Regions from separate parts of the Paenibacillus sp. EB106-04-04-XG159 genome, predicted to be linked through region 1. Evidence: predicted binding sites of a transcription regulator. Region 1 holds the regulator's gene; each other region holds the start of a gene.
What was found. Region 1 encodes Rex, which represses fermentation and respiration genes when NADH is low (regulators of the CRP and FNR family bind a similar motif). Its sites were predicted from a motif close to TTGTGAAATATTTCACAA; they were not measured.
Positions count from the first base shown of each region.

Region 2: AC3WTP_RS11800 (flavocytochrome c) is a predicted target of Rex. The motif match lies at 3,686-3,703, and genes of this name have one in related genera.
Region 3: scfA (six-cysteine ranthipeptide SCIFF) is a predicted target of Rex. The motif match lies at 2,529-2,546, and genes of this name have one in related genera.

Region 1 is NZ_JBYTDY010000011.1:54,579-64,820, reverse strand. Features, by position in the region: gene dinG (ATP-dependent DNA helicase DinG) at 53-2,923, shown strand; gene AC3WTP_RS14650 (redox-sensing transcriptional repressor Rex) at 2,971-3,624, shown strand; gene AC3WTP_RS14645 (amidohydrolase) at 3,617-4,924, shown strand; gene AC3WTP_RS14640 (hypothetical protein) at 4,940-5,473, shown strand; gene AC3WTP_RS14635 (diguanylate cyclase) at 5,563-7,179, shown strand; gene AC3WTP_RS14630 (response regulator transcription factor) at 7,210-7,575, shown strand; gene AC3WTP_RS14625 (ATP-binding protein) at 7,568-10,242, shown strand, end outside.
Region 2 is NZ_JBYTDY010000008.1:110,969-121,210, forward strand. Features, by position in the region: gene AC3WTP_RS11795 (PAS domain S-box protein) at 16-1,836, opposite strand; gene AC3WTP_RS11800 (flavocytochrome c) at 2,060-3,586, opposite strand; gene AC3WTP_RS11805 (class I SAM-dependent methyltransferase) at 4,046-4,786, shown strand; gene AC3WTP_RS11810 (VOC family protein) at 4,963-5,310, shown strand; gene AC3WTP_RS11815 (copper amine oxidase N-terminal domain-containing protein) at 5,623-6,258, shown strand; gene AC3WTP_RS11820 (ABC transporter ATP-binding protein) at 6,419-7,078, opposite strand; gene AC3WTP_RS11825 (ABC transporter permease) at 7,075-8,721, opposite strand; gene AC3WTP_RS11830 (Fe(3+) ABC transporter substrate-binding protein) at 8,723-9,805, opposite strand; gene AC3WTP_RS11835 (helix-turn-helix domain-containing protein) at 10,000-10,242, opposite strand, start outside.
Region 3 is NZ_JBYTDY010000014.1:27,218-37,459, reverse strand. Features, by position in the region: gene AC3WTP_RS16990 (extracellular solute-binding protein) at 1-1,406, shown strand, start outside; gene AC3WTP_RS16985 (MBL fold metallo-hydrolase) at 1,486-2,295, shown strand; gene scfA (six-cysteine ranthipeptide SCIFF) at 2,598-2,747, shown strand; gene scfB (thioether cross-link-forming SCIFF peptide maturase) at 2,824-4,221, shown strand; gene AC3WTP_RS16970 (DUF2178 domain-containing protein) at 4,581-4,997, shown strand; gene AC3WTP_RS16965 (helix-turn-helix transcriptional regulator) at 5,017-5,217, shown strand; gene AC3WTP_RS16960 (hypothetical protein) at 5,283-5,495, shown strand; gene AC3WTP_RS16955 (hypothetical protein) at 5,591-6,940, shown strand; gene AC3WTP_RS16950 (RNA polymerase sigma factor) at 7,100-7,672, shown strand; gene AC3WTP_RS16945 (anti-sigma factor) at 7,669-8,427, shown strand; T-box leader at 8,510-8,731, shown strand; gene tyrS (tyrosine--tRNA ligase) at 8,818-10,080, shown strand; gene AC3WTP_RS16935 (protein rep) at 10,145-10,242, shown strand, end outside.

The DNA of each region.
Region 1 (10,242 bases):
AAGGCGAACATCTGTTATTCTATTAACAGAATTGGTGAGAGGAATTGTGACAATGAGATTTGCCGTATTAGACTTTGAAACGACAGGCAATCAGCCGGGAGACGAGATCATACAGATCGGCCTGGTCATCCTTGATGATAAGCTGCAGATCGAGCAGGAATATCATACGCTCGTTCGACCAACTATTAAGATCCCCGATTTTATTACTCAATTGACTGGAATCGACGACAGTATGGTGAAAGATGCTCCAGATCTGGATGAAGCGATGACGGGAATGGTGCCGCTGCTTAATGATGTTGTGCTTGTAGGACATCATGTGGCATTTGATTATCAATTTTTACGGAGCGCTTTAGAGCAGACTGGATACTTGCCGTTTACTGGAAGGATTCTGGATACCATCGAAATGCTGCGAATCTTATTTCCATCTCTGACCTCGTATCAGCTTGGATCGGTTGCGCAGTCATTCGATATTGTACATGACCGCCCGCATCAAGCAGACAGCGATGCTCGCGCAACTGCAGATATTTTCGTGAAGTGCTTAGAGACCATTAATGACCTGCCCTTGCTTACTCTCCAGCGTCTAGTCGAGCTGCTTGGGGAAGAGGAACGAGATCTAGGCTGGCTTCTGCAGGCTCTGCTTGATGAACGAGAGCGCGACGTAACGCGAATGGCTGAGGATGCTCGAGCACTTTCCTTCCGACAATTGGTATTTCGTGTGGATGAATGGACAGATAATCAGCCTCCTCGCGAAGGGCTTAGCGAGTCTCCACTGCAAGGTGTCTCATTCACATCGTTTATGAGTGAGATTCACCGTACATTGCAAGAGAAGCTTGAGCACTATGAACCGCGCGAGGCTCAGGAACAGATGTTTCGTGAAGTGATGAATTGTATGGAAGATGATCGACATCTTCTCATTGAAGCAGGTACAGGTACGGGAAAATCTTTAGGTTACCTGATTCCTTCTATCTATTATGCGGTTAAGAATGATAAGAAGGTAATTGTCAGCACACATACCATAAATTTGCAAGAACAGCTGAGACAGCGAGATTTACCGCTTCTAGAGCACATTGTACCTGTTTCATTCAAGGCAACGGTCTTAAAAGGTCGCAGTCACTATTTGTGTTTGAGAAAATTTGAACATAAAATAAACTATAGAGATTTCCTGCATGGACGCGACGATGTATTAACCGCTGCACAGATGATGGTATGGTTAAGTCAGACTGAGCACGGTGATGACGAGGAGCTGTATCTAACGCATAAAGGCCCAGAATTTTGGGATACTGTGGCGAGCGACAGCGATTCCTGTCTTAATCGGGCGTGCCCATGGTTTAAGCGCTGCTTCTACCATCGCGCGAAGAATGATGCCAATCAATCGGATATCATCATCACGAACCATTCTTTATTGTTTACTGATGTCATAGCTGAGCATCGACTGCTGCCTGCTTATGAGCATTTGGTTATTGATGAAGGGCATCATTTTGAAGAAACCGCGAGCAAGCATTTGGGCATACATCTGCAATATTTTTCATTGATGCACCCGCTGACACGTTTGGTGAAAGATAGTAAGAACGGCTTATTGCTGCTGTTGCAAACGCGGCTTCGTCTGTCAGGCAGTGAGAAAGCAATGATCTGGGCTGACGGCATTGAGAAGCTGCTTACACAGCTCGTCGATGTACGAGACGTCTGGGACCGTCTTCATGATGTCCTATATCAATTGATGCCGCCTCCAGAGCCGGGACAAGCTGAAGCAGGACAATCCGTACTCCGACTGCAATCTGGCGCTCGACCGCGGGATTGGCAGGGGATCGCTGAGCTTGAAGAAGATGTATATGTTCGTCTAGGTGAAATTGTACGTACGGGCGAAAAGCTTGTATTGGAATGGAAAGATGCGGATGACGAAGAGCTGCAGCCCGTGATAACAGATGTTACGGGGATATTCAAGGAGATCTCAATTATTCGCGAGGATTTCCGCCTCTTTATGAAAGCAACTGATCCAGATTCTGTGTATTGGATGGAAGGCAATGCTCAGTATAAGCATAAGTCGATGCATCTGTACGCAGTGCCAGTTGATGTCAGCGAAGCGCTAAATCGATACTTCTTCGAACCGAAGAAAAGTGTCATTCTGACTTCGGCAACATTATCTGTCGACAAGTCATTTCAGTATTTAGAGGAACAGATCGGTTTGAAGGAGGCTTCTAGTACCGGAAGATTGCATACCGTTATTCTTCCGTCTCCGTTCAATTACCGCGAGCAAGCGCTAGTTGTCATTCCGCGAGACTTTCCAACGGTTAAGGGCTCTGTGGATCCGATCTTTACCGATAAATTGCTTCATTCGCTTGCAGATGTAGCCATTGTGACAAAGGGTAGAATGTTGGTGCTGTTTACGTCGTACCGCATGTTGAAGGAAGTGTATGAACCGCTGAAGGAGATGCTTCAGCCGCATGGTGTTCAAGTATTGGGACAAGGCATGGACAGCGGCAATCGAAGCAAGCTGACTCGCCGTTTTCAGGAGCATCCTGCATCCGTGCTGTTAGGAACTAGCAGCTTCTGGGAAGGGGTGGACATTCCTGGTGAGGCTTTGACTTGTCTAGCGATTGTTAGACTTCCGTTTCAGCCGCCTAATCATCCGCTTGTTGAAGCGAAGTCCGAACGCTTAAAGCGTCAGAATCAGAATCCGTTCCGGAAGCTATCGATTCCACAAGCCGTTATTCGCTTTAAGCAAGGGTTTGGACGATTAGTTCGAACCTCTAGGGATCGTGGTATCGTAATTATTTATGATACCCGTGTAATCGAGACGAGTTATGGCAAACATTTCTTATATTCTTTACCTGGTCCTAAGATGGAGCATATGACTACCGAGCACTTAGTGCCGCGGATCCGTGATTGGTTCAGGGAGGAGCAGGAAAGAGCTTTACAAGATTAATCAAAACTATGATGATAATCAGCTATGTAGAAGGGGGATCACAGGATATGAAAGCGATGAAGATTTCAGAAGCCGTAGTTAGACGTCTGCCGATCTATTTACGGCACCTCATGGAATTGAAACAGCGTGAAGTTCTAACAATATCATCTCAAGATTTAGGTCAGAAGCTGGATCTGAATCCTGCCCAGATTCGTAAGGACCTCGCTTATTTTGGAGACTTTGGTCGTAAAGGTATTGGTTATGATGTGTCTTATCTGATCGAGCAGATTAGACATATCCTAAAGCTTGATCTCAAGATTCACGTGGGATTAGTCGGTGCTGGTAAACTCGGTCAAGCGCTGTGCAACTATACCACGTACTTGCAAGATAATATGAAGATTGTTGCTGTATTCGATGCGCATCCAGATAAAATGGGAACAGCATTGAATAATCTTATGGTGCAGCCAATGGATCAGTTGATCGATACAGTTAAGGATATGGGGATTCGGATAGGTATTATTACGGTACCTGCGCTGGAAGCCCAAAATGTTGCGGATCAGTTCGTCGAAGCAGGTGTGGAAGCGATCTTGAACTTTGCTCCTGTTATTCTGAAGGTACCGCCGCATGTTCGCGTGCATACTGCAGATTTCACGACGGATCTGTTCAGCTTGGCTTATTACTTGCAAGATGAAGAAGGAAAGGAAACGATTGAGAATGCCTAAAAGGTTCATCGTCCATAACGGACGCTTTGCTCAGATCCATCCGGATGCAGAATCGAGCACTATTGATGGATACATGGTTGTAGAGAACGGAAAGATTGTCTACCTCGGTGAAACGCTGCCGGATCATTATAAGGAAGATTCGGAGTTGTTTGATGGCAGCGGTCTGTTCTTTATGCCGGGTTTAGTCAATACCCATGGACATGCTGCAATGACATTATTGCGCGGTTACGGCGATGATATGGTGCTTCAACAATGGCTTCAGCAAAAAATGTGGCCAATGGAGGCTAAGTTTACTGACGAAGATGTGTATTGGGGCTCTGCTCTCGCTGTGCTGGAAATGCTGAAGAGCGGCACCACTACGTTCGTAGATATGTACGACCATATGGATGAGGTCGGGAAGGTTGTTGAGCAAGCAGGTATTCGCGCGGGATTAATGCGCGGTGCCATCGGTCTATGCAGCGAAGAAGTGCAGCAGATGAAGCTGGAAGAGGCTGTGCGCTTTGCGAAAGATTGGAACGGACGTGCGGAAGGTCGAATTACGACCATGCTTGCTCCACATGCACCGTATACTTGTCCTCCCGCTTTCATTGAGAAATTCGTGCAAGCCGCTCATGATCTGGATATGATGCTTCATACACATATGTCTGAAACTAGAGCAGAGGTTGAACAAAATGTGCAGGAGTACGGATTGCGTCCTGTCGCGCATCTGGAGAAGTTGGGTTTCTTCAGCAGACCGTCGTATATAGCTCATGGCGTTCATCTCACAGACGAAGAAATCGAAATATTGGCTAAACATAAGGTCGGCGTATCTCATAACCCTGCCAGCAACCTGAAGCTGGCAAGCGGAGTAGCTCGAGTTACTGACCTGCTCCGAGCAGGCGTGAACGTATCCCTGGGAACAGATGGAGCAGCTAGCAATAACAATCTAGATATGTTCCAAGAGATGCGTTTGGCTGCATTTATCCATAAGGGAGTATCTGGCGATCCAACAGCGGTACCCGCTGCGGAAGCAATGCGAATTGCGACTATTAATGGCGCCCAAACGATCCAGCTTCAGGATGTCGGCTTGCTCGCTCCTGGAATGAAGGCGGATTTCATCGCTGTCGATATTGATCAACCGCATCTCCTGCCGCATACGGACCTAGTATCCCACATGGTATACTCGGCTTCCGGCAAGGATGTTAAGCATGTATGGGTTGATGGCAAGCAAGTAGTCAATAATGGAGCCTGCTTGACCCTTGATGAAGAACGGGTACGCCGCGAAGCAGCACGCTGTTTCGAAGGCTTGCTGTCTCGTTAAGTGGAGGATATGTGAATGTTATCTAGAAGCAGACCAAGGAAGCGCTATAGCCGAGTGCGGATTGTCGTTCTGGCTGCGCTCGTAGTGATGCTCCTGCTCGCTATTTTGAGCGTGTGGTATGTAAATTATGTTCGCGCAGATGAAAATTCGCTTGAAGCAAAAGCTGTTGCTGAATCTCAAAAAACAGTCGCTTGGGCTTCCGTAAGCGGAGTAGAGAAGTCGATATGGGATAGTGTGTGTTATGTCGTCACAGGTGTAGACGAAGCAGGTGTCACCCAGATGGCTTGGGTTGACCTTACTACCGAGCAAGTATCTGTTAAGGCTGCCTCTGATGGCGTCTCTAAGAAGGATATTGAGCAGTATTTATTACAGCAGTATCCGGGAGTCAGCATTAAACACATCATACCGGGTATTAAAGATAATGAATATGTGTGGCAGGCATTAGTCAGACGTAAGGATGAGACTGGCGAACTACGATATTATTATCACTTCTTCCGCTTCGCTGACGGGACACCGACCGGAGATATCTATTCGATGCCAAATCAGTGAATGTAGGCGCAAAGGTATTGTTATTCCTTTGCGCTTTTACTATGCAGAGAACATCATGGGAATGAATTTCAAGTGCTAGGGGGTAGAAGATGAATAAGTATCAGACTCAATTCATGTTGAGCCTTGAGCAACAGTTAAATACTTGGTTCAATCGTACAGATATAATACGTTCAGATGAATTGTATCACTTCTTACATACGGTTAAGGGTACTTCAGGCACGATTGAATTGAGTGAATTGATGCAGATCGCGAAGCGATTGCTCGATCAGATTGAGTCGAATGAGAGAGAGGTATGGACTGCTGAGGAAGCGCGGTTGTTTCTGAACGACTTGCATCAATACACGTTGAATCAATCGGAGCGCAACGTCAAAGGTTTCATACATAATAGCTTTAACGAGAAAAATGTGGAGACAGACCCCTCTGTCCTTATTTTAGATGATGACGTAAATTTATTGATGGTTCTGAAAGAAGAGCTGCAAGCAGCAGGCTGGTCCGTTATTGCGACAACGTCATCACAGAAAGCAATTGAATATTTTCACGATGTCTCTCCAGACTGTCTGATCTTGGACTTGAATATTCCGGATACCGACGGGTTTGAGATTATGGAGTTGTTAGGAGAGAAGCTCAAGAAGCAGTATATTCCGACGACTATTATTACCGAGGATTGCAGTAAACATACACGTTTAAAAGCATATCGACTGGGAGTCGATGACGTGATCTGCAGGCCGGTTGATATAGAAGAACTGTTGGCAAGGCTTCAAAGGCAGATCAATGGGAAGAAGAGATTGGATGGATTGTTGTTTATCGATGAATTAACGGGTGCGTACAATCGAAAGTTCATGCATGAAGCGTTCAGCAGACTGTACGCTGAATCTATTAGGAATGCTGAAGGATTTAGTATGGCACTGCTGGATCTTGATCGGTTTAAGCAGGTAAACGATACATACGGTCATCTGATCGGTGATCAGGTACTAACGAAGTTTACGAACTTTATGAAGGAATATTTACGTATAGGGGATATTTTTATCCGCTATGGTGGAGAAGAGTTTCTGGTTTTATTACCGAGGACTGAAGTGAAGGAAGCTCAGATCTTGTTGTCGGCGCTGATTGAGCAGTTCTCTAAGGTTGAATTTCATACACCTGACTGCAACTTTACCTGTACATTCTCAGGTGGTGTAGTATACGTAGACAATCACGATCTGAGTATTCATCGCTGGATAGAAAAGGCGGATCATGCGCTATATGCCGCTAAAAGCTTAGGAAGACGACGAATTGTATCTGAACAGGACATTGCGTCGACTCCGTTGAAACGCAAGCTTCATCTTGTGATCGTGGATGATGATATGCTGATGCAAACAATGCTGTCAGATCATTTTAATATGGAGCAGGATGAGAGATTAGATGTAATACTGTCCAAATACCGTGATGGAGAGTCGTTTCTGGAACAATTGCCTGCAGATGTTACAGAGCCTTATCTCGTATTATTAGATGGTCTTCTGCCTGGTATGGATGGCCTTGAAGTGTTGGAACGTATTCGTAATTTGCCGCATGCCGAACTGTTTACAGTTATTATGCTGACGGGAAGAACTGCTGAACAAGATATCGTCAAAGCACTTCAGCTTGGGGCGGACGATTATGTGACCAAACCGTTTCGGATAAAAGAATTGGAAGCGCGCATTCGCCGATTAATTCGCAAGTGGGTATAAGTCCGACTATATCAGAGGTGGAGGTACCAAGTGGCAAATATATTGGTGGCTGAAGATGAAGCAATACTGCGTATGTTGATCACAGATACATTGGAAGACGAAGGTTACATCGTTGCAACAGCGTCTGATGGGGAAGAAGCGTTACGAATGATTGAAACGTACGATTATGACTTGGCCGTACTCGACCACATGATGCCGAAACTGACGGGACTTGAAGTTATTAGTGCCGTTAGAGCGAACGCCGCTCGAGATCGGCTTAAAATGATGATGCTCTCTGCGAAGAGCCAGCAATCTGATCGAGAGCATGCGCTGGCCAATGGAGCGGATGAGTTTATGTCCAAACCCTTTAGTCCGAGAGAGCTGGCTCGCAAAGTTGGTGAGATGCTGAATGGGTAGGCTGACATCATTTCTGAAGAAAAGCTTAACTCGACGATTTGTTGCGATGATGCTGATATCACAGCTGTTGCTTATGGCTGGCGCAGGCATCGTGCTCTGGAGAAGCTATAATTCATTGATAGAATATCAGACCAAGACGGAGCAGTTTGAGTATAAAGAATCCATCGTTTCTGAAGTAGCGGGTCATACGAATCAGATCTTTTTCCGTACACGAGGGTATTATGCTTTTCTGAATGAAGATGAATATGAGCAGATCTTTGTTGAATACGATCGATTGCAAGATGCGCTGAAAGCTTGCAAACAGCTGCCGCTCACTAAAGAGGAGCAGGAGTTAATTCGATCTATTGAGGTGTTTACGAAGGATTTCATTGACAAGGTGCTGCCTTCCGCTGTCAAGTATGCCCAGAATGAAGACTATGCGGCGCTTCGAAAGCTGTCATCCAGCGGTGTTAATGACACGGTTAACAAGATGATCGACTATGCTGCTCAATTTAAAGTAGATACGAAGAATATGCTGCTTGAAGAAAATGATAGACTTCTGAAAGAACTGTATCGAGAAGGGTCCTGGTTTATTCTATTTGTACTGTGTTCTTTGATCATCTTCCTATGGATTACGAACAGAGCTGCTAAGGATATCGGCACACCGCTGCACAATCTGTCAGCTGAATCTGAACATTTTGCTATGGGCAAGGTTGTTGAGCTTCATTATACCGATCGACAAGATGAGATTGGGCAGTTGTCACGTTCTTTAAAATCGATGATGCTGCAGATCATGTCTAAGGAAGAAGAGCTGGTTGCACAGAATGAAGAGCTGGTTGCCCAACAGGACGAGCTTCAGGCTCAGCAGGATGAGCTGCAGGATGCGCTGCGCAAGATGGAGGAGAACGAACTATATTTGGAGCGTCGGAATCGATTTATATTGTCGTTAGCTAATTCCAGCGATATGCAGCATTTGTTGAACAGCATCATTCGCAATATTGTGGAAGTCTTATATATGGATAAAGGAATCATTGTGCTGTTGAATCCTAGTCGGCAGCATGCAGCATTCGGTGTCTCTGAGAAGGGTGCTATCCAGTTAATAGAGCATTTAGAGGACTCCATATTTGCGAGAATAGTTGAAACGAAGAAGCCGTATCTCGTGCATCGAGACAGCTTCCCATTTGAAAGAGGCTATGAATCGACAACCTCCACGGTTGATGAGCTGTATTTACCTATTCTAGATGCTCATGATTCGATCATTGCTTGTATTGTAGTTACGAGGATCGGAAGAACGATCTCGAGTAGGGATGAGCTCGAAGCGATGGGGTTGGCTAAGCAAATATCGTTATCGCTTGAGAAGGTTGACTTATTCGAAGAAACTGAAAGACAAAGGCAAATGACGCAGGATATGCTGGACACGATTCAGGAAGGCGTACAATTGCTCGGACTCGACGGAACAACATTGCAGGTCAATCGCAAGCTCTGTGAATTGCTCGATGTTCAATATGAATCCATGTCACAGCATATGGATATATCGAGTTATTTACAATTGCTGAGTAGTATTGTGACAGATCCTGAGCCGCTTATTGCATCGATCGAAGATATCGTCGCTAATCGTGAATCAGAGGCTGACAGCTGGATCTATCATTTGAAAGAACCGATTAATCGGTATATTCGGATGTACTGTGAGCCGCTGTATCGCCATCAGAAACGAACCGGAACTTTGCTTGTACACCGAGACATTACGAAAGAATATGAGATTGACCGGATGAAATCAGAGTTTGTAAGCACGGTTAGTCATGAGCTGAGAACACCGCTTGCCAGTGTGCTTGGGTTTACAGAATTGCTTATGTACAAAGACTTAAAGCCCGAGCGGCAGCAAAAATATTTAAGCAATATTCATCAAGAAGCAAAGCGGCTGACAGCGTTAATTAATGATTTCCTAGATCTTCAGCGAATGGAATCCGGCAGACAGGTGTATGAAGTAGAGTCAGTGGATATGGTGTCGCTGCTGAATGATGCCATTACTGTGGGGAAGGCGGCATCGGCTGCTCATAGAATCTTTCTAACGGATGAGACCATGGTGAGCGTTGTTCAGGGTGATCGCGATAAACTGATGCAGGTATTCTCGAATTTGCTGAGCAATGCCGTGAAGTATTCCCCACAAGGTGGAGATATTGAAGTCAAATGCTTCAATGATTCAGAGAACGTATACATTGACGTCAAGGATGAGGGTTTAGGAATTCCTGCGGAATCCATAAAATCGTTGTTTACCCGTTTCTATAGAGTGGATAATTCGGATCGCAGAGAAATTGGCGGTACCGGTCTCGGGCTGGCTATTGTTAAAGAAATATTAAATGTGCACAACGGTCATATTGAGGTTCAATCTGTATACGGTCAAGGCAGCACCTTCAGAGTTCAGCTTCCGTTAGCGGAAGTCCAGACTCGTGCAGGGAATCAAACTGCGAACTGCACGCCAGAAGCCTCCCAACCCATTGGAACAGTTGTACTCGTGGAGAATGATAAGAGCTGGTCGGAGCTGTTGACTGAAACACTGCAGGATCACAACTATCGTGTTGTCGCATATGTGGATGATCGCGAAGCGTTTGACACGCTTCCTGAGCTCAAGCCTGACGCGGTTGTAGTAGACTTAGTGTTGGATCATGGAGCAGATGGATGGCGATTGAT
Region 2 (10,242 bases), on a different contig from region 1:
AGATCTAGGGCTGTTTCATAAAGAGATGGGTAATGTGATATCTACGTTTGTGCCTTTGTTGATTTCACTCGTGATGTGGATATGGCCTTGGTGGTCTTTAATAATTTTGTTGCTGACAAGCAAGCCTAGTCCTGTGCCCTTTTCTTTTGTCGTGTAAAATGGTTCTCCCAGTCTAGAAAGCAGTTCATGTGGAATGCCACAACCGTTATCTGAAATACGAATTAGGACTTGGTTGTCACTTAGAAGTTTGGTTTGAATACGGATCTCGCCATTTGCCGTAATGGCTTCTAGGGAATTTTTCATGATATTGATAAATGCTTGTTTTAATTGATTTTCTTCACAGGTGATGGTAACAGGGGAGTCAATAAAGCAGGTGTGAAGCATAATATTTTTGAAGTTAGCTTCAGATTCAAGAAACGTAATGATGTTCTCCATGATCTTGTGCAGAGGAACTGGTTTTACATCTAGATTCTGCGGTCTTGCCAAGACAAGCAGCTCACTTACGATAAAATTGATTCGCTCCAGCTCAGTCAGCATAATGTCACTAATATCGGAATTAGGTGGGAACGAAGGTCGCAAATACTGAATAAAGCCTTTCAGCGAGGTAAGCGGGTTTCTAATCTCGTGCGCTATACTTGCAGCCATTTCGCCGATGACCGTAAGCTTTTCCGCTCTCAGGAGAAGCTCTTCATTGCGTTTCTTCTCCGTGATATCGCGCGTAACGTTGAAGAAGTAGAGGCATTCGCCATCCGGGCTGAAGAAGGGAACCCCTCTTGACTCTAGATGAATCCAATCTCCATTCTGAAGCTTGTACCGATATTCGCAGATAATAGGAGCTTTGGTCTGAAGCATATATGTAAAGCGTTCACAGACGAGAGGAGCATCGTCAGGATGGATATCTTGATAGGAAATTTGATCCCTGCCCAGCTTTTTCATATGCGAAGGTGAACTGTACGATACATCGCCCTGCCTATCAATGACAGATATGAAGTCCACTGTATTTTCAGCAATGAATCTGTATTGTTCCTCGCTGTTTCGCAATGCTTCCTCAGATCGTTTTCGTTCTGTGATATTCCGTGAAACGACTAGATAGCTCTCGACCTCGCCATCCTCAGATAAGATCGGTACACACCGCGACTCCATGTACACCCAAGATCCATTCTTATGTCTCAATCGGACCACGATTTGAACAATTTGTTTATGGGTAGAGAGGGACTGATGCAGGTCCAATACTGACTGTACATCATCATGGTGAATATATTCGAATTCATTCGCCTGAAGATATTCAGACTGGGTGTATCCCAAGTGGAGTTCTATAGAAGGAGACACGAATAATCGTTTCATGTCCACACTATATGTGCTTAAGATATCGTTCGTATTTTCCACCAGTACCCGATATTTAGCCTCGCTTCTAAGCAGTGCCTCTTCAGCCTTTTTCCGGTCCGTGATATCTCTGGAGATAACCGAAGTGCCAACGATAATACCTTCACCATTCCGTATGGGGGAAGCTGTTAGGGATACATGAACCTTCGTCCCATCCTTTCGTTGACGTACGGTCTCGTACTGCGAAATCTTCTTTTCAGAGGATTTTATCGGATGAAATATTTCATCCGTCTCGTGTATTAAATGTTCAGGCACCAGGCAATAAGGGTCATTGACCACTTCTTCATATGTCCAGCCGTAGATTTGTTCAAATGCACGATTTACGAAAAGAATATTCCCCTGCATGTCTCGAATCGAAATAGCGTCATTTGTGGATTCAACAAGAGACTGTAGCAGTTCTTCCAGGTAGATCGGTTCTTTAATCGGATTAGTGTTAAGCGTCTCTTTATCCATTGGGGCATATCCTCCTCATAACAAAGATAGCAAAAAGGAAGATCTTTTCTTGTCGAATTATGTCACAACAACCAATTCACAGAAAAGAAGTCTTCCCGTATGAGCTATTTTACATTAGATTTGGTTTAAGCTCTAGTCCCAAATAAACAAACAGACGCTTGGACTTTGATAAGCCCAAGCGTCTGTATTTAGAGTGAATGGAGGAAGCTGATATCTTGATATCTTATTGTGCTTTTACGTATTCAGCCGATTTTACACCTGCTTGGCGACCGAATACAATGATATCACCAACGGAGTTACCGCCGATTCGGTTTTCACCGTGCAAGCCGCCTGTAACTTCGCCTGCTGCAAACAGTCCCGGAATTGGTTTACCGTCTTTAGTTAGAACTTCTGTGTTCGGGTTGATCTTCACGCCACCCATAGTGTAGTGAATCCCTGGTGCGATTTTGATTGCATAGTATGGTGCGCCGGACAAGTCGTTGTCCATACCTGTTTTTCTGCCGAATTCGGCATCATTTTTATTCTTCACCGCGCCGTTCCATGTATCCACAGTAGTTTTAAGCTGATCTGCTGGAACACTCATTTCTTTAGCTAAAGCTTCGAGCGATTCCCCTTGAAGGACAAAGCCCATTTTTTCATATTGCTCGATCGCTTTGACACGGGATTTTACGCCGGAATCAAATACGAGGTAAGCTGATTTTTCAGGCAGTTTATTGATTGCTGCTGTGACATTGTCACGAGTATCAAGCTCGTTCGTGAAACGTTTGCCTTCACTGGAAACAAGGATTCCTCCTTCACCGCGAACAGCTTCTCCGATGAGATAGGATTTGTCTTGCTGCACTGTTGGGTGAACTTGGATTTGATCCATATCGACAGTTGCACCGCCGAGTTTTTCAACCATCTTAATGCCGTCACCTGTGCTGCCTTCTTGGTTGGTTGTTACTAACCCTTTGAGATCAGGTCTAACTTCAGTAATCATGTCCATACTAGCGCCGAAACCGCCGGTTGCCACAACGACAGCATTGGATTCTATAACTTTCTCATCTTTCTGGTTGAAGATGACTTTAACGCCATTGACTTTGCCATCTTTTTCTGTGATCTCTGTTACGTTTGCATTTACAAACAGTGGGATTTGTTGTTCTTGAACATTTTTCACTAAGCCGCTAACCAGGTATTGTCCTACTGCTGATCCGTCTTCAGGACGGTGTGTGCGCTTTTCGCTCATACCACCTGTAATCGTGAGATTGTTCAATGTAATTCCCTTGGAATCCAGCCATTCGATCGAACTTGCCGAATTGTCAACGAAGTAACGAAGCAAGTCTTTGTCGTTAGTACCGTGACCGCCTTTTAAAGTCTCTTCATAGAATGCATCATTGCTGTCTTGAATGCCTTGCTCTTTTTGGAACTTGGTTTCAGAAGCATTCATACCTGAAGATGATTTTGATGTATTACCGCCGGCAACCGGCATTTTTTCGAAAATAACCGGGTTCATGCCGTTTTCTTTTGCCTCGAGTGCAGCAGTCATACCGGCACCGCCAGCACCGATAATGATGACATCATATTTATTTTGTAGTTGATCGATTGGTGTATAGCTGATTTTAGACGCTCCCGAAACTGCTTCCGGATCTTTGGCCTCTTCTTTTTTCGCATTGTCCTGATTCTGGCCTTGGTTGCTCTGGCTGCCGCATCCAGCCAACACGAGCATGATAGAGAGAACTAGAATAAGCGTTGATGCAACTTTCTTTTTCATGTTTAACCCCTCAACTTTACGATTTTTTCGTGATGAACATAAAGAGCCAACCGACATCTTTAGGTGAACTTTATTGTGAAGTATCATCGGCTCCTTACTTAGTGAATTGTATCACAAAACGATAGAAAGCGACAGACATAAATCGACAAAATATCAGATTAAATTAGATATACTAAAAAATGAGCTTGTATTAATGATTATTTCCATGAGCAACTCATTTATGTGACGGTAAAATATTGTAGGGCTATTGGCAATCATGATTATAATTATTTTTTACATTGTAAATTTGAAAACGATAAATATACTAAAGGTATCTTAGACGAGGGAGAGATGCAGTATGAAAAGTCTATTCGAATATCTTCAAGAGGGAATAAAATCGAACTGAACTGCAGAAGTTACATTTATACGATGACTAATTAATGTGCTTCCGTGGTTCTCATCACATGGAGGTATGACGAATTGAGTAAAAATAATTGGGAATCCTTTTTTGATGCACATGCTCCTCAATACATGAATAATGGTTTTACCAAGAACACGGTTTCGGAAGTTGACTTTGTGATTGAGGAACTGAAGCTTGCTGAAGAAGACAGCATCCTCGATATAGGGTGCGGCACAGGAAGACACTCCATCGAACTGGCGAAGCGTGGATACCAAGTCACAGGTGTCGATATTTCATCAGGTATGCTTATAGAAGCCAATAAAATGGCAACAGAAGCGAACGTGAATATAGAATGGGTTCATTGTGATGCGGTGAAATACATCCCAACCAAAACATTTGACGCGGTTATCTGCCTTTGTGAAGGGGCATTTGGTTTAGTAGGTAGAGATGAGGAGCCAATTGAGCATGATATGGCGATTCTTAAAAATATCTCTGACGCATTGAAGCCAAAGGGACGATTTATTCTTACAACCTTGAATGCCTACTCGAAAATTCGCAACCTTACACAAGAGGATGTGGAATCCGGCAGGTTCAACCCTGTAACCATGGTGGAGCATTATGTGGATGAATGGGACTTGCCTGAGGGGAAGAAGCAGGTTGAGGTTAAGGAACGCAGATATTTCCCGTTTGAACTAAAGCAAATGTTTTCTGAGGCAGGACTGAAGGTTGAGAACATCTGGGGCGGCACGGCAGGGAACTGGAAGCGTGAAAATATTAGCTTAGATGAAATTGAAGTCATGGTTGTAGCTGTAAAAGAATAAGTAGGAAAGGATTGCTCTTAAGTGGGCAATCCCTTTATTTTGTTTCAAGGTTGTGTTAAAGGTAAATCTTGCAGTGAGACTTTTACAGACACAACAAAAGGAACTCAAATTTATATCTCGAATATCTAATGTAATCGGATGGCTGAAAATTTGATGACAGACAGGAGTTAGATACAATGATAAAAGGTTTCGGAGGAATATTCTGGAGAACTAAGAATCTTGAAGTTATAAAGAAATGGTACAGTGAAGTGTTGAAGCTTGAAATAGAAAATTGGAATGGGACTGTGATAAAACCCCAATTAGGAAATGAGACTATCTTTTCTTTCTTTACCGAGGATGACAGTTATTTTCCAACAGAACAACAAGTGATGTTAAATTTCCAAGTACATAATCTAGACGAGACTATTAAGCATCTTGAACATATTGGTGTACCTTTTGCAAAGAAAAAAGAGATTAGTGAATATGGAAAGTTTATTTGGATTGAAGATCCTGAAGGTCGACTGATCGAGCTTTGGGAGAAATAACGAGTTGTAATTCATTTGCCATTGAGCTAGCGAGGTGTTAGTTGAACAAGAATGGGGAACCTCGACAATTGAAGGTTCCCTATTTACTATATAAAAATCCTCATTTAAAAGTCCTACCTATAGCCAAGATATATTTCAATCGTTCCGTATAATTCGGAGCATAAAATGTCAATTTACTTTTAAATTGTAATTCATTGCCGCACATAAATATCACATGCCCTTGCCAACTAGTCTCTTTACTATAGTTCATATATTCTAATATTTCCTTTTGAGGTAATATTAGATTATTACATTTACTAGGAGGAGATAGATTTGAAAAAGCTAGCGTTCCTTGTACTAATCGTATTAGTAGCCGTTTCAGTTATGCCAGTTTCAGCTTCAGCCTTTTTAGATAAACGTGATGTTGTGGTTGACGGTAAACCACTATTAGTAAGCGCAAAGGTCAAAAATAACGTTACCTTCGTTCCTTTCCGTGAATTATTCGAAGAGTTCGGCTTGTCGATCAATTATGATGCGAAGAAGAAACAAGTGTCTGGAGAAAAGAAAGATCTGAAGGTGTCGTTTACGATCGGGAGCAAAACGGCTTACATCAATGGGGAGAAGAAGTCACTTCAAGCTGCGCCGTTTACCGTAAATGGAGTTACATATGTTCCATTACGAGTAGTAGCAGAGTCAACAGGGAGCTTGGTCGTTTACTTACAGGATGTTGATATCGTGCTTGTTAACAGTCCTTCATTTGAGGGATTTGTCTATGATTCCCCGAGTGGTTCGTTAAGTATCACAACGGATGGAGAGTTGTATGTAGATAATCTGTTAGTGTTGAACGATTTTCTTAATTTCCTGCAAGAAGAAGAGATCATATTCGAGAAAGACATCTCAAATGGCGAGTACGACTCTACATTCGAAAAATTATCTCCAGAGGATTTTTTAACTATACCTTACGAGTAAATGAGATACGAACAGAATAATGAGATAACAAGTCACTCTAATCGAGTGGCTTGTTATTTTTTTGCCCAGCAAGGATAATGCAGCAGCAGGTAGAACGGAACGGAGCTGTATCGTCGAAAATAGCAAAGAGGGGCGGCGAACCCCTCTTCTACAGGCCTATCTAGACGGTCGTAACCATCGGTTGCCCGAGCTCAACACTGCGATCGCATATCGCATCAACATCATTGCGGTCATGTGTGACCATGATACAGGTCATGTTGGCTTTTTTCAATATAACCCCAAGTTCCTCACGAATCGACTCTTTTAAATAAGCATCCAAGTTGCTAAATGGTTCATCCAATAACAACACATTCGGCTTAGGGGCAAGCGCTCTAGAAAGAGCTATCCTTTGCTGCTGTCCACCACTTAACTCATGTGGATAGCGATTAGCGAAATTCTCCATGTGGACAAGCTCCAACATTTCTTTGACACGCGATAAACGCTGTTTTCTAGGCAGACGTGATAGACCAAACAGAATATTATCCTTCACTGTCATATGAGGAAATAGGGCATAGTCTTGAAACACCATTCCCACGCCTCTGTTCTCTGGCTGAATATATAAACCTTCACTTACAACGGTAGTACCCGCGATGTTAATGGTTCCTTTGCGCGGCATTTCCAAGCCTGATATCAAACGAAGCATTGTGCTTTTTCCGCTGCCGCTCGGTCCCAATATACCGACAATTTCACCCTTCTCCATCGAAAATGAAAAATCATCAATAACCGGATCCTCTTTGCGAGCAAAGGAGAACGTAAGACCTTGAATCTCCACAAAACTCATTGTTTCACCCTCTTACCTATCATCTGTAATAGGACTACAGATAAAATACTGATTGCAATGATGAGAAGCGATGGAATAGCTGCCTCATAGATTTGCTCATCATTGGCATATTGATAAGTCTTAGTTGCTAACGTTTCAAAGTTAAAGGGTCTCAACAACAGGGCCAACGGCAATTCCTTGCAGATCTCCACAAACGTTAATATAAATCCACTAGCTAAAGCTCCTTTAATTAAAGGGAGATCCACTTTAAAGAACGTTTTGGTCACACCTAGTCCCAGCATTCTGGACGCTTCCGTATATTTCGTGCCTACTTTCTCAAAGCCCACTTCAATCGCATTAAACCCAGTAGCCATATAACGAATAATATAGCCAACGATCAACATGACTAAAGATAAACTCAAGATGAGAGGCGCTTTACCCAGCCCCATAGCCGAATACATCGGCGCCAACCATTTATCAAACGCGATGAACATAGCCAGTACACCAATTGCAATAATTGGACCAGGAATCGAGTAACCTGAGGTTACGCACTTTGATAGGATGAACGAAAATGATGTATGAGCTCGGCTCACGTTAGCGACAATCACAGAAAGAACAAGAATAAGGATGGTAGCTATCACTGCAACATAGACAGTTTGGTAAATCAATTCAACAAATGAAGCATCCCAAACTTTATCGAACGTCATGTTTGCCCAAGCAATCAACTGGATGAACGGAATGAGAAACCCTAATAGAAACACGATTCCGCAATACATAGTGGCGCTGATCCCAGCAATCCCAGTCAATTTCACAGGCACAAGCGGTCTCGACTTATTGCTAATATGATAACGCCGCCGCTGTCTAAGCAGCCGTTCGACAAAGAACATGCCAATGAGGATAACCATCAGCCAAGCGGCAAGCTTCATAGCCGAATCTACATCATACATCCCGAACCATGTTTGAAAAATAGCTGTTGAAATGGTGTGAATGCCATAATAGCTAGTTACTCCATAGTCACCCAGCACTTCATAGACGACTAGTACGACCCCTCCAACAATAGCAGGCCTTGAAAGGGGAAGTACGACTTTGAAAAATACAGCCAGCGGTTTTTGCCCCAACAGTCTTGCATTTTCGATATAGGACGTGCTTTGACTTTCAAGAAACGCTCTTGTAATCATGTACACATACGGATATAGGAATAGCGTAAAGATAAAGACGGCTCCGCTTATTCCGGTAACTGTGAATAGCTCCGAATTCACCTGGTAATCAAAATGATTCCGTAACGTTGTTTGAACCACACCCGTATAGCCCAGCATGGTTCGATAAGTATAAGCGGCTATAAAAGTTGGGATCGATAGCGGGAGCATTAACCCCCAACGAAAAAACCGTTTAAACGGAAAATCATACGCGGCAACCAGCCACGCCAAGGTTACACCTAGAAAGGCTGTCAGAATGCCGGTCAGGACCACAAGAATAACGGTGTTTGCAACATAATTTGTCAGCAAGTACTGACGGATGTGAAGCCAGTTCTCATTGGGCTCATGGAATAGGGAAGAGAATACAAAAAGGATAGGCAGTAGTATAACTACTGCCCCAACCAAACTAATAATCCACCAACCGTTAAGCTCCTTTTTAAGAGTACGTTTCATTAACTCGGGCTTCATATTACTTCCAACCTGTTTTGTTAAAGATTTCGATCGCCGTTTTATTATGCTCCCCTAAAGTATCGAAGTTAATATCTTGCATCTTGAATTCTCCCCAGCTCTCAAGCAATTCTGGCTTCTTGGCATTCGGGTTTACTGGGAATTCATAATTCGTTGCGGACAAGAGCTCTTGAGATTCAACGCTTGTCATATATTCAATCAGTTTAATTGCATTTTCTTTATTCTTGCTGTGCTTCGTCAGGCCAATTCCGCTGATATTCACATGAGTACCTGTTGTTTCTTGGTTCGGGAAGAAGACACCGATCTGATCCGCAACTTTTACTTCTTCAGGATCTTTCGAATTCGCAAGCAGCCCAACATAATAAGTATTCATAAGGGCTACATCACCAGTGCCTGCAGCAATAGCTTTCGCTTGATCACGGTCACCGCCATCCGGCTGACGAGCAAAGTTGTTTACGATTCCTTTAGCCCATTCTTCTGCTTGTTGTTCACCGTTTAATTCAATGAAGGAAGCAAGCAGCGATTGGTTATATAAGCTTGTGGAGGAACGAGCCAACACTTTGCCTTTCCATTTCTCAGTTGCCAAGTCCTCATAAGTAGACAATTGCTCAGGTGAAACGCGGTCTTTGGAATAGGCGATGATACGTGCTCTTGTCGCCAATCCAACCCAGTAATTATCAACATCGCGAAGGTTTTTGGGTACGTTTTCATCTATGACAGCTGAAGTAACGGGTTGCAGAACATCATTTTTCTTAGCGTTAGCGAGGACTCCGCCATCTACTGTAATAAATAAATCAGCTTGTGTGCTTTCCCCTTCACGCTTCAATCTTTCGATAAGCTCTTCCGCTTCTCCCTTGACGACATTAACTTTAATGCCAGTCTCTTCTGTGAAGTTCTTATAAATCTCTTCATCAACTTCATAGTGTCTTGCCGTATAGACATTGACTTCTTGACTTTCCGATGTGTTAGGCTTAGTAGCCGCGGGTTCACTATCTGAGTTGGATTGATTGGTACCACAACCAGTTAGACCAACAGTCAACATCGTACCTGCCAATATCGTTTTAAATAACTTTGACAACTTCATGTAATGTGTCCACCTTTACAGCATATTCATCAAATGATAGTGATAATTATTATCAATTACGTCTTCATTTTAGGTATCATCATGGGTATTGTCAATAGTTAATTTTAAATTTGAAATGATATCGATAGAATCTGTCTCATCTTCCCAATACAAAAAGCCACAGATCAAAGGTGATCCATGGCCGTATTGTCTTGTCATTTGGAGTTTATTCTAAAATGAGCTGGCGGCGGGAGATTGAAGCGTTTAAAGACTTGATACATATAGTAGTGGCTGGAAAAACCGCAAGCATCGGCAACAGCTTGAGTGCTTAGATCAGAATGATTCAGCAAGTGTTTCGCTTGAGAGACCTTGTAAAGTAATAACTGTTCATTAAAGGTACAGCCAACATTTTTTTTCATGATCCGATTAATCTGTTTAGGGCTGAGGAAGATCAGCTT
Region 3 (10,242 bases), on a different contig from region 1:
TGGAGCTTCAGTTCTATATGCTGGGCGATGCCCCAAAGGATTTAAAGATCATTGAAGAGGAAATTAACAAGCTGGCTTTAGCAGATTTGAATGCAACCGTCAAATTCAACTTCACAACCTGGACAGACTATGATCAAAAATACAAGCTCCTGTTGTCCTCAGGGCAGCCGATTGACCTGATCTTTACGGCAGAATGGGTGAATTACCAGTCATATGCGAAGAAAGGGGCTTTCCTTCCGCTAGATGAACTCTTGCCGAAGGCTGCTCCTAAGCTGCAAGCATTTGTACCGCAGGATATGTGGGAAGCAGTCAAGATTGACAAGAAAATTTACACAGTTCCAGCTATCTGGAAGGAGTATGTAAATGAAGGTATTGCCTATCGGGAAGATTTGCGCAAAAAGTACAATTTGCCAAAGCCGGAATCACTCGAAACCCTAGAGCAGTATTTGGATGGCATACGCAAGAATGAACCGGATATGATGCCTCTGGCGGATACTGAGGTCAGTCATACAGATCCCGTCCGTCAAATGACATCTAAAACAGTGAATTCCAACGATAAAGTTCCATATGGGCTTAACATCATGTATGACAATCCAAGAGACGTAACCTCCTATTGGGGCTCTCCGCAGCATTTGGAAGATTTAAAAATGTACAAGAGATGGTCAGAAAAAGGGTTCTTGCCGAAGAATATGCTGAACATGAAAGACAGTGGTCATGATGTATTTGCCAGCGGTAAAGGCGCAGCAATCTTAGGAAGTGAGAATCCAAACCGCTATGGTGATTCTGTTGTCAAAGTGAAATCACTGCACCCGGATTGGGAGTTAGGTTATTCCCCATATCCAAATATAAAAGGGTTCTCTTCACCCGTTCACCCGATTCATAATGGCTTTGCAATCCCACGCAGCAGCGAAAATCCAGAAAGAGCGCTTGCTTTCTATGAGAAAATGGTCACTGATAAACGCTACAATTGGCTGACACAATACGGTATCGAAGGCAAGCATTTTGAAGTTGAGGATGGTAAATATTATAAAATGCTTGGTGATGCCCAAACAAATGGTTTCCCAAGAGAAGGCATGAATGGCTGGGCATGGAGAAATCCGGAGATCATGTTGTTTGATAAGAGCTTTGATGTTGTGCTAGACATGTTCAGTGAATTTGATAAGATAGCAAAGCCGAACATATTCCAGGGCTTCCCAGAGGATTGGACGCCTTATCAAGCGGAGAAGGCAGCCGTTCTACAAGTTGAAAAGCAATACTTGTATCCACTCAATGTTGGTATTGTAGATGATGTTGAAGGCGGCCTGAAGTTATTTATGGAAAAGGCCAAACAAGCTGGTCTCGATAAAATTCAAGAGGAATACAAGAAGCAATGGTTGCAGTATTTGGATGATTCAAATATTAAGTAAGCCAGTTTAGCGTATTACTCAGAGAGGACAACAGGACTGACGTTCTGTTGTTCTCTCTATTACAAGGGGGACAATATTGATGAAGGTTCATTTTCATGGAACAGCTGCATTCGAAGGCATTCCCTCGCTATTCTGTCATTGCGAGACTTGCAAGCAAGCCAAAGCGCTTGGTGGGAAAAATATTCGTACACGGACTTCGGTCTTGATTGATGAGGTGCTGAAGATCGACTTTCCGGCGGATACCTTATATCATTCGATTCGTGATTCTGTTGATATGGATAAGGTTCGTGATCTATTGTTTACACATTCACATTCGGATCATATGTATCCTGAAGATTTACTGATTCGTGCTTTGGGTTATGCTCAGTTTATGGATGAAGAGCTCCATCTGTATGGTCACGATTTGCCTATTAAGCACTGCAGTCAATTGCTTGCCACAGAATCCCATCGATTTCAATTCCACAACTTGAAGCCATTTGAAACGATACAAACGCAAACAGCTGCAATTACCCCTTTGCTTGCTAAGCATGATTCTAAAGAAACTTGCTTATTGTACTATATAGAGAAGGATGGCAGAACCATCTTTTATGGTCACGACAGCGGCTGGTTTCCCGAACAGACATGGACATGGTTGAGAGGAAAGCAACTGGATCTTGCTATTCTGGAATGTACGACTGGAAATGCCCCACAGTGTGAAGTTCACATGAATGTTGAGGATACACTAAAAACACGGGACTGGCTAATCGAGAATAATGTCATGAAAGAAGCAGGGCAAATCGTAGTAACTCATTTCTCTCATAATGCGCATCTACTGCATGAAGATTTGGTACAAATCTTTGAGCCGCATGGCATCACGGTAGCCTATGATGGGATGCAATTGAACATATGAACTGGGGCCTTATTATACGCACGAAATACTCACAGTGATTATAAGAAGCTTCTCATAAGTTCACTGAACTTTTGGGAGACTTCTTTTTTTTCATTGGCTTCGTTATGTACATATACTTATAAAAGCAACCGAAAAGCACAAGGTGACCTCGCAGCTAGATGGAGCATATGTGGCGTTCATCCGGGAATGATTGACGTACATCCAAGGTGTTGCTACAATGACATATGGAAATAAAGTGAAATTATTCACAATTTTAATCTCTTATTTTTGAACTAATGAGATTGCAGAAGGAGTTATTTATGATGAAAAGAATCGTAACATTGAGCACTCGCAAACTGATGGATACTGCAAAGCACGGCGGATGCGGCGCATGCCAAACATCTTGTCAGTCCGCTTGCAAAACTTCCTGCGGAGTAGCAAACCAGAAGTGTGAAAATGCAATGAACAGATAGGAATTGGAATTCAACCGCCCACTGCTCTGCAGATGGGCGGCTATTTATATGGGCCAAAGGAGCTTGATTAGTAAGTATGATTCATCAATATAAACTAAACGGATACAACATCGTACTCGACACCTACAGTGGCGCGGTGCATGTTGTCGATGACTTGGCATATGAAATTATTGAGCTGTATGAGAATACATCTGCGGAAGAAATCGTGACATTGATGTTGGAAAAACATAAGCACGATTCCGGCATTTCTGAGAAGGACATTCGAGAAACCATCTCGGATATCGAGGAGCTCAAAAATGATGGACAGCTCTTTACAAAGGATGAGTATGAGGGTCTCTCCATTGATTTAAGAAATCGAAAAACGTATGTTAAGGCGCTCTGCCTCAATGTTGCGCACACCTGCAATCTGTCATGCGACTATTGCTTCGCCAGCCAAGGGAAATACAACGGAGATCGTGCAATCATGAGCTACGAGGTTGGACAGAAAGCCATTGATTACCTGCTGGAGAATTCGGGTCACCACCGAAACCTTGACATCGACTTCTTCGGCGGGGAACCCCTTATGGCCTGGAAAGTGGTCAAGCAGATTGTAGAATATGCAAGAAGCAGAGAAAAAGAATACAAGAAAAAGTTCCGCTTCACCTTCACGACGAACGGCATGCTGCTGAACGATGAGGTCACTGAGTTTTTGAATCAGGAAATGTACAATGTCGTATTAAGCCTGGATGGAAGAAAAGAGGTTCATGACCGACTTCGCACAACGGTTACTGGAAAAGGCAGCTATGATCATATTGTTCCGAAGTTCCAGGAATTCGTTCAAAAGCGCGGAGACCAAGAGTATTATGTACGTGGAACTTACACGGGTAACAATGTAGACTTTACCAATGATATCTTTCATATCGCAGACTTGGGCTTTGACAAGCTCTCGATGGAACCGGTCATCTGTGATCCGCGTGAGCCCTATGCGCTTACCGAGAAGGACCTCCCGGAGATTTATAACCAATATGAAATTCTCGCTAAGGAAATGATTAAGCGCGATGAAGAAGGCAAGGGGTTTACCTTCTATCATTACATGCTTGACCTCTCGGAAGGCCCTTGCATCCAGAAGAGAATCACGGGCTGTGGTTCAGGCACCGAATATCTCGCTGTTACGCCATGGGGCGAGCTCTTCCCCTGCCACCAGTTCGTCGGGGATGAAGAATACAGCATGGGGAACATCTGGGATGGAATCACCAAACCTGAGCTGCAATGTCAGTTCAAAGAGAGCAACTGCTACTCGAAGCCAGAATGCAAGGACTGCTGGGCGAAGCTCTATTGCAGCGGCGGATGTCCTGCCAATGCGCTGCATGCAACGGGTTCCCTCAACGGAACCTACGACTTCAGCTGTGATATCTTCCGCAAGAGGGTTGAATGCTCCATGATGGTGAAGGTTGCCGAATCCATGAGAGAGATGGAGGAGCAAGTTCAGGCCTAATAGAGATGTAATGAAAATGGCGGGCTCATTCAGTGCCCGCCATTTTTTTATAGTAATATCGAATGCTTCGTACAGGTGACCATATCCAAGCTTATGCTAAACTGAGAACTATTTTACGACAACTTATCAAGTTCATTGAAACCTCTCCCTATGACAGTCTTATCTCCTAAAATATCAGCCTCCACTGAAAAAGTTGCATCGCGAACATCTTTACCCGAACGAACTCTCTGATAACGGGAGAAACCAAGGATTCTATGCGGATAAAATTAACAGTTGAAAACTCCATCAGAATCGTTCAATATGAAGTAAAGTTCACGTGAAATAAACTTCATATTGTACGGTGTTAGGGGAGAGTTTTTTTGACAAAAAGATTTACAGAGCTTTATCTATGCTCATTTGCCATTCTCATAATGGGTTTGGTGGAAACCATATCTAATTATGCTGAAGCTAATGCAGCAGAAGGGTTGTATTCTGATTATTTCATGTTATTCGTCGGTGCGGGGCTGTTAGTTTACGCTATAACTTCTCACGTCAAATATAATGCGAATAAGAAACAGTTGGAAAGAGAGATGTCAAAAGAATACGATGAAAGAGATGATTTGGTAGAAGGAAAGGCTTCTCATTTTACCATGAGAATTCTAATGGTTGTAACGTTCCTTATGATGTTTCTTTCGAAATGGGTTGCAATTCCAACGAATACTGCATTATTTGCGATTGTCATTTTATGCATGATTACGAACCTAGCAGCTAAAAAATTTTATTATCACTTTCTGTAACATTAATTAGGAGAACGCTATGAAAAATAGAATAAAAGAATTGCGTTCAGAGCTTGGAATAACACAACAAGAACTTGCTGATCAAGTCTGTGTATCTTCAAGAACCATAATCTCTTTAGAAAAACAACAATATAATCCATCAGTTTTACTTGCTTATCGAATATCTTTAGTCTTTAACTTATCTATTGAAGAAGTTTTTATATTTGAGCAAGATGACTAATAATAGTATGAAAATACAATTATTCGAAAAATTACAACATACGAATAACAGACGGAGGAATATTTATGGCTTTAAAATTATTCATTATACTTTTTGGAGTAGTCTTAGTATTATGGGGTAGATATAGAATGAAAACGGATAAAGCATTCGTAGGAAAGACCCAAAAAAGAAGAAATATTTTCAATTTATTGCTGCATGGGCAGGCTTCAGGGATAGGACAATTCTTAAGTGGAATCCTGTGTATCATTTTGGGAGTTGTAGCTTTTATAGTTGACTAATTTGCTGAAAAAAAATATTTTCTTCATCATCAAACCTCTTGGTTAATTTTGACGTTATTTTTAATAACATCATATTTTTATTGGAGGTTGTTAGGATGAAGAGGATAGGGAAATTGCTTCTTGTGCTTTCGCTTAGTGTAATGCTGTTAGTGCCGGGGCTTGCTTCGGCAGCAGAAGTCACGGAAGGTACCACGGCTGTAAAAACGGACGCACAGACTGCGACTGAGCTCGGTTTACTTGTAGGTGATGGCAATGGAGTTGATGACAAATACTTGGCTAAGGATACTACTCGTATTCAAGCGGCCATTATCTCGCTGCGGATGCAGGGTAAGCTCGATGAGGCAAGCGCCTATACGGGCAAAGGTAACTTTTCCGATGCGGATCAGGTAGGAACAAGCAACCAAGCTATTCTTGCTTACCTACATAGCAACCCTCAATACGGCTGGAATGGCGAGGGAGCGAATCGCTTCAACCCGCTTGCACCAGTTAGCTCACAGCAGTTGTATAAGGTGCTGCTTGAGATACAAGGCTATGAATCTAACAAGGATTTCGCTTACAAAGATACGGAATCATTTGCTACAGGCAAGGGGATGAACCAAATCGCTGGCGTCTCCGAATTGACCAACGCTCATGTTTCCACAGCGCTCGTTGAGTCTCTATCCGTATCGACACCAGAAGGACAGAAGCTTTTTGATCAATTGCAGAAAGACGGCGTCATTGCTGCTTCCGCTAAGCTGCCTGAAGGGGAGAGAATTGGCCTGCGTACGGACGCTAAACTAGGGACTGTTCTAGTAGATGGCAAAGGCCGCACGCTCTACTTCTTCTCCAAGGATGCTCAGAATTTGGATGCTTGTCAGGGACAATGTCTTGCGACTTGGCCATTCCTAAGCGCGGATCAACTGCAGATTCCATCTACGATGAATCCTAAGGATTTCACTCTCGTTACACATGCAAGCGGAGCGAAACAATGGATGTACAAAGGCTGGCCTCTCTACACGTTCGCAAAAGATAAACAAGCTGGCGATACCCTGGGTGAAGGCGTTCAAGGCGTATGGTTCGCAGCTAAGCCAGATTACCGCATTATGCTTGGTTCCAACACAGAGCTAGGTACTTATCTGACAGATGATCGTGGCCGTACCTTATACTATTTCGCTAAGGATAAGCCGGAAACGAGCAACTGCGAAGGCGAGTGTATCGCCAAGTGGCCTGCGTATGAGGTAGTTGACGGCAGTGTGCCATCAACGCTGAATAAGGCAGATTTTGGTTCCATTACACGTCCTGACGGCAGCAAACAAGCGACTTATAAAGGCTATCCGTTATATTACTTTGCGAAAGATGTCAAGCATGGTGACACGACAGGTCAAAATGTGATGGACGTATGGTTCGTGGTTGATCCGACGAAATTCAACGGTGCATCAGCGGATCAAAAGAGTGAAACCAAGTAATAAGCGGTAATATTGACTGAAATGTTAATTCACGCATCAGCAGGGGAATCGTAGAAACGGTTTCCTTGCTGGTGTATTCTTGTTTCTAGCCCCATAATATTGTGCGTATAAAACCAGGTTGAAATACTGAACCGGTGCGACCAAGGAGGCCTCACCCGTATGCACCTTCTATCTGACTTTGAATTAATGCTGCTCGTGAAACAGAAGGAACAGGAAGCCTTGTCTATTTTGTACGACCGTTACGCGACCCTTATCTATTCCTACGCCTTCAAGGTGCTGCGAGAGGAACAAGCAGCAAGGGACATTGTCCAGGCTGTTTATGTCCGGTTGTGGACGACGGAATCGGGGTTCAATCCAGACAAGGGCAAGTTTACAAGTTGGCTGATTACCATCACCCGAAATCTGACGATGGACTGGTTGCGACAGCAGCGCAGGCGCAGCAACGAGCTTGTTGCCTATCTTCCCGAAGAATTGGAAAGAATTCCGGATCAAACGGCTTCACCTGAAGCGCATGTGGAGAGAGACTCACTTAAGAATCAGATTCGCAACGCCTATCGCTTCTTGTCTAAGCAGCAGATTGAGCTGTTGGAGGATTTTTATTGGCAAGGCTACAGCTTGAGAGAATTGGCCGAGCATTACAGGGAGCCCCTGGGCACCGTGAAGAACAGGCTGCATCAGACCTTGAAAATATTGCGCAGACATATGATCGTGGAAGGAGAGGGACGACCTTGAACGAGAAATCAGAATCTGTTTGCGAATTGTGCCTAGATGTGTTATCAGGTTCATGCACGGAGGAAGAACGCATTGCCTTTGAGCGTCATCTGCCAGGCTGCGAGGCCTGCCAAACGGAGATAGCTGAACTACAACTCGTATGGGAGGGGATGTCCGCAGATATGGAACATATCGAACCGCCAGAAGATTTGAAGCAGCAAGTGATGAAGGCGGCTTTTGCCGCTGAGGCCAAGACAGCAGTCCAGCCCGCTGCTAAGACCATCAGGCGCAATGCGAGACCACGCTGGTTGCGAAGCATTCCAGCCGCCGCGCTGATCGGTGTATTCCTCTTGGGCTCTGCATGGAATTACTGGATGTACCGTGAACGCATAAATATCGCATCGTCCACCGATACTCAACATGGAGCCTCATCGCAGATCGCGTCGGTCGTTCCGCTGCAATCTCAAACCCCTGAAGATTCCAAGGCTTATGGTATCGCCTATATCTTCGATAATGGGAAGAGCAAGCAGTTTGTGGTTAATGTCTACGGAGCTACTCCAACGAGTGGTGATCAAGCCTATCAGGTCTGGCTGATTAAGGATGGTGTTCGCTCCAGCGCGGGCACATTTCGAGTTCCATCTGAAGGGGACGGCGTCGGTGTGTTGACCATGCCGATGGAGTCAGATACTCTGACATTCGACCAGATCGGGATTACGCTCGAGCCAGACGACAAGGGAGATCAGCCTCGCGGCAAAAAAATGTTTGGATCCGCGTAACCAACGAGTTTTTTCGACTTTTTTAAATTTGGTGTTGACAAATAATTTTATTAGCACTATGATTATCACTAATCTAATATTGGATAACACGATGAACGAGCGAAGTAGCAATTTTGTCACTGTTTTCAGAAAGCCAGGGGTTGATGCGACCTGGTACACACAACATTGCGAATTACACTCTGGAGGTTCTTAGGTAACGCTAAGCGGGTTGGCAATCGATATCATTGCCGAGAGTGGTATTAATGGCGGCTGCAGCGCTATTAGTGCAATTTGGGTGGTAACACGGTTAATAATCGTCCCTATGTCTATTACAGACATGGTGACGATTTTTTTGTTTTTAATCCCTATAATCAACTTACAATGAAATCACTGAGGAGCTGAACAACAATGATGAACATTATCGATGAACTGGAATGGCGCGGTGCCATCAATCAACAGACAGATGCAGAAGGTTTGCGTAAACTAACAACAGAGAAGTCGATTTCATTGTACTGCGGAGTTGACCCAACGGGTGACAGCATGCATATTGGGCACTTGATCCCATTTATGATGCTGAAACGATTCCAGCTTGCTGGCCATCGTCCCGTTATCTTGATAGGCGGAGCGACAGGCACAATCGGTGACCCAAGCGGTCGTACAACAGAACGTACATTGCAAACGATGGAACAAGTACAGCAGAATGTAGATGCGCTGACAGCGCAGATGAAAAAGCTGTTCGTTAACGACGGCGATACAGGACTTCGCATGGTAAACAACTACGATTGGACGCATAACCTTACAATTTTGGATTTCCTACGTGACTTCGGGAAGAACTTCAGCGTCAACACGATGCTGGCCAAAGATATCGTAGCAAGCCGTCTGGATTCGGGTATTTCCTTCACTGAGTTCTCGTACCAGATTCTGCAGTCGATGGACTTCCATCATCTGTTCGTAAACGAAGATGTCCAAATGCAAATTGGCGGTGCCGATCAATGGGGCAACATTACGAGCGGTCTAGACCTGATTCGCAAAAAAGAAGGATCTGATGCTAAAGCATTCGGCTTAACCATTCCGTTGATGCTGAAAGCGGACGGTACGAAGTTCGGTAAAACAGCCGGCGGCGCAATCTGGCTCGATCCGAATAAGACAACTCCATTCGAGTTCTACCAGTTCTGGGCAAATCAAGATGACCGTGATGTAATTAGATACCTGAAATTCTTCACGTTCTTGTCGAAAGAAGAGATCGACGCTTTGGAAGTGAAAGTGCAGACAGAGCCTCACAAACGCGAAGCGCAACGTGTGCTTGCTGAAGAAATGACGAAGTTCGTGCACAGTGAAGAGGCCCTGATCCAAGCGCAAAAGATTACAGAAGCATTGTTCAGCGGCGATATTAAGTCACTGACAGCAGATGAAATCGAACAAGGCTTCAAGGATATGCCTACATTCCATGCTTCTAAGGAAGTTAAAAATATTGTAGATTGGCTCGTCGACTTAGGAATTGAGCCTTCCAAGCGTCAAGCACGCGAAGATATCACGAACGGCGCGATCTCGATGAATGGTGAGAAAGTGACGGATCTGGAAATGGACGTTACATTGGACAACTCCTTCGACGGACGATTTATCATTATTCGCAAAGGCAAAAAGACTTACAACCTTGTGAAATTGGGAGAATAGCTGATATCAGAGAATAGCTGATTATCAGCTATTCTCTTTATAAGAATGGGGGCGAGGATTAAAGGTGCTTGGGTCGTGGAGAAGATCACTGCAACTCGCATATTTTAATCATCGTTTAATATCGAGAGTAAACCAAACGAAGCAGGTCAACTGGCTCCTCAT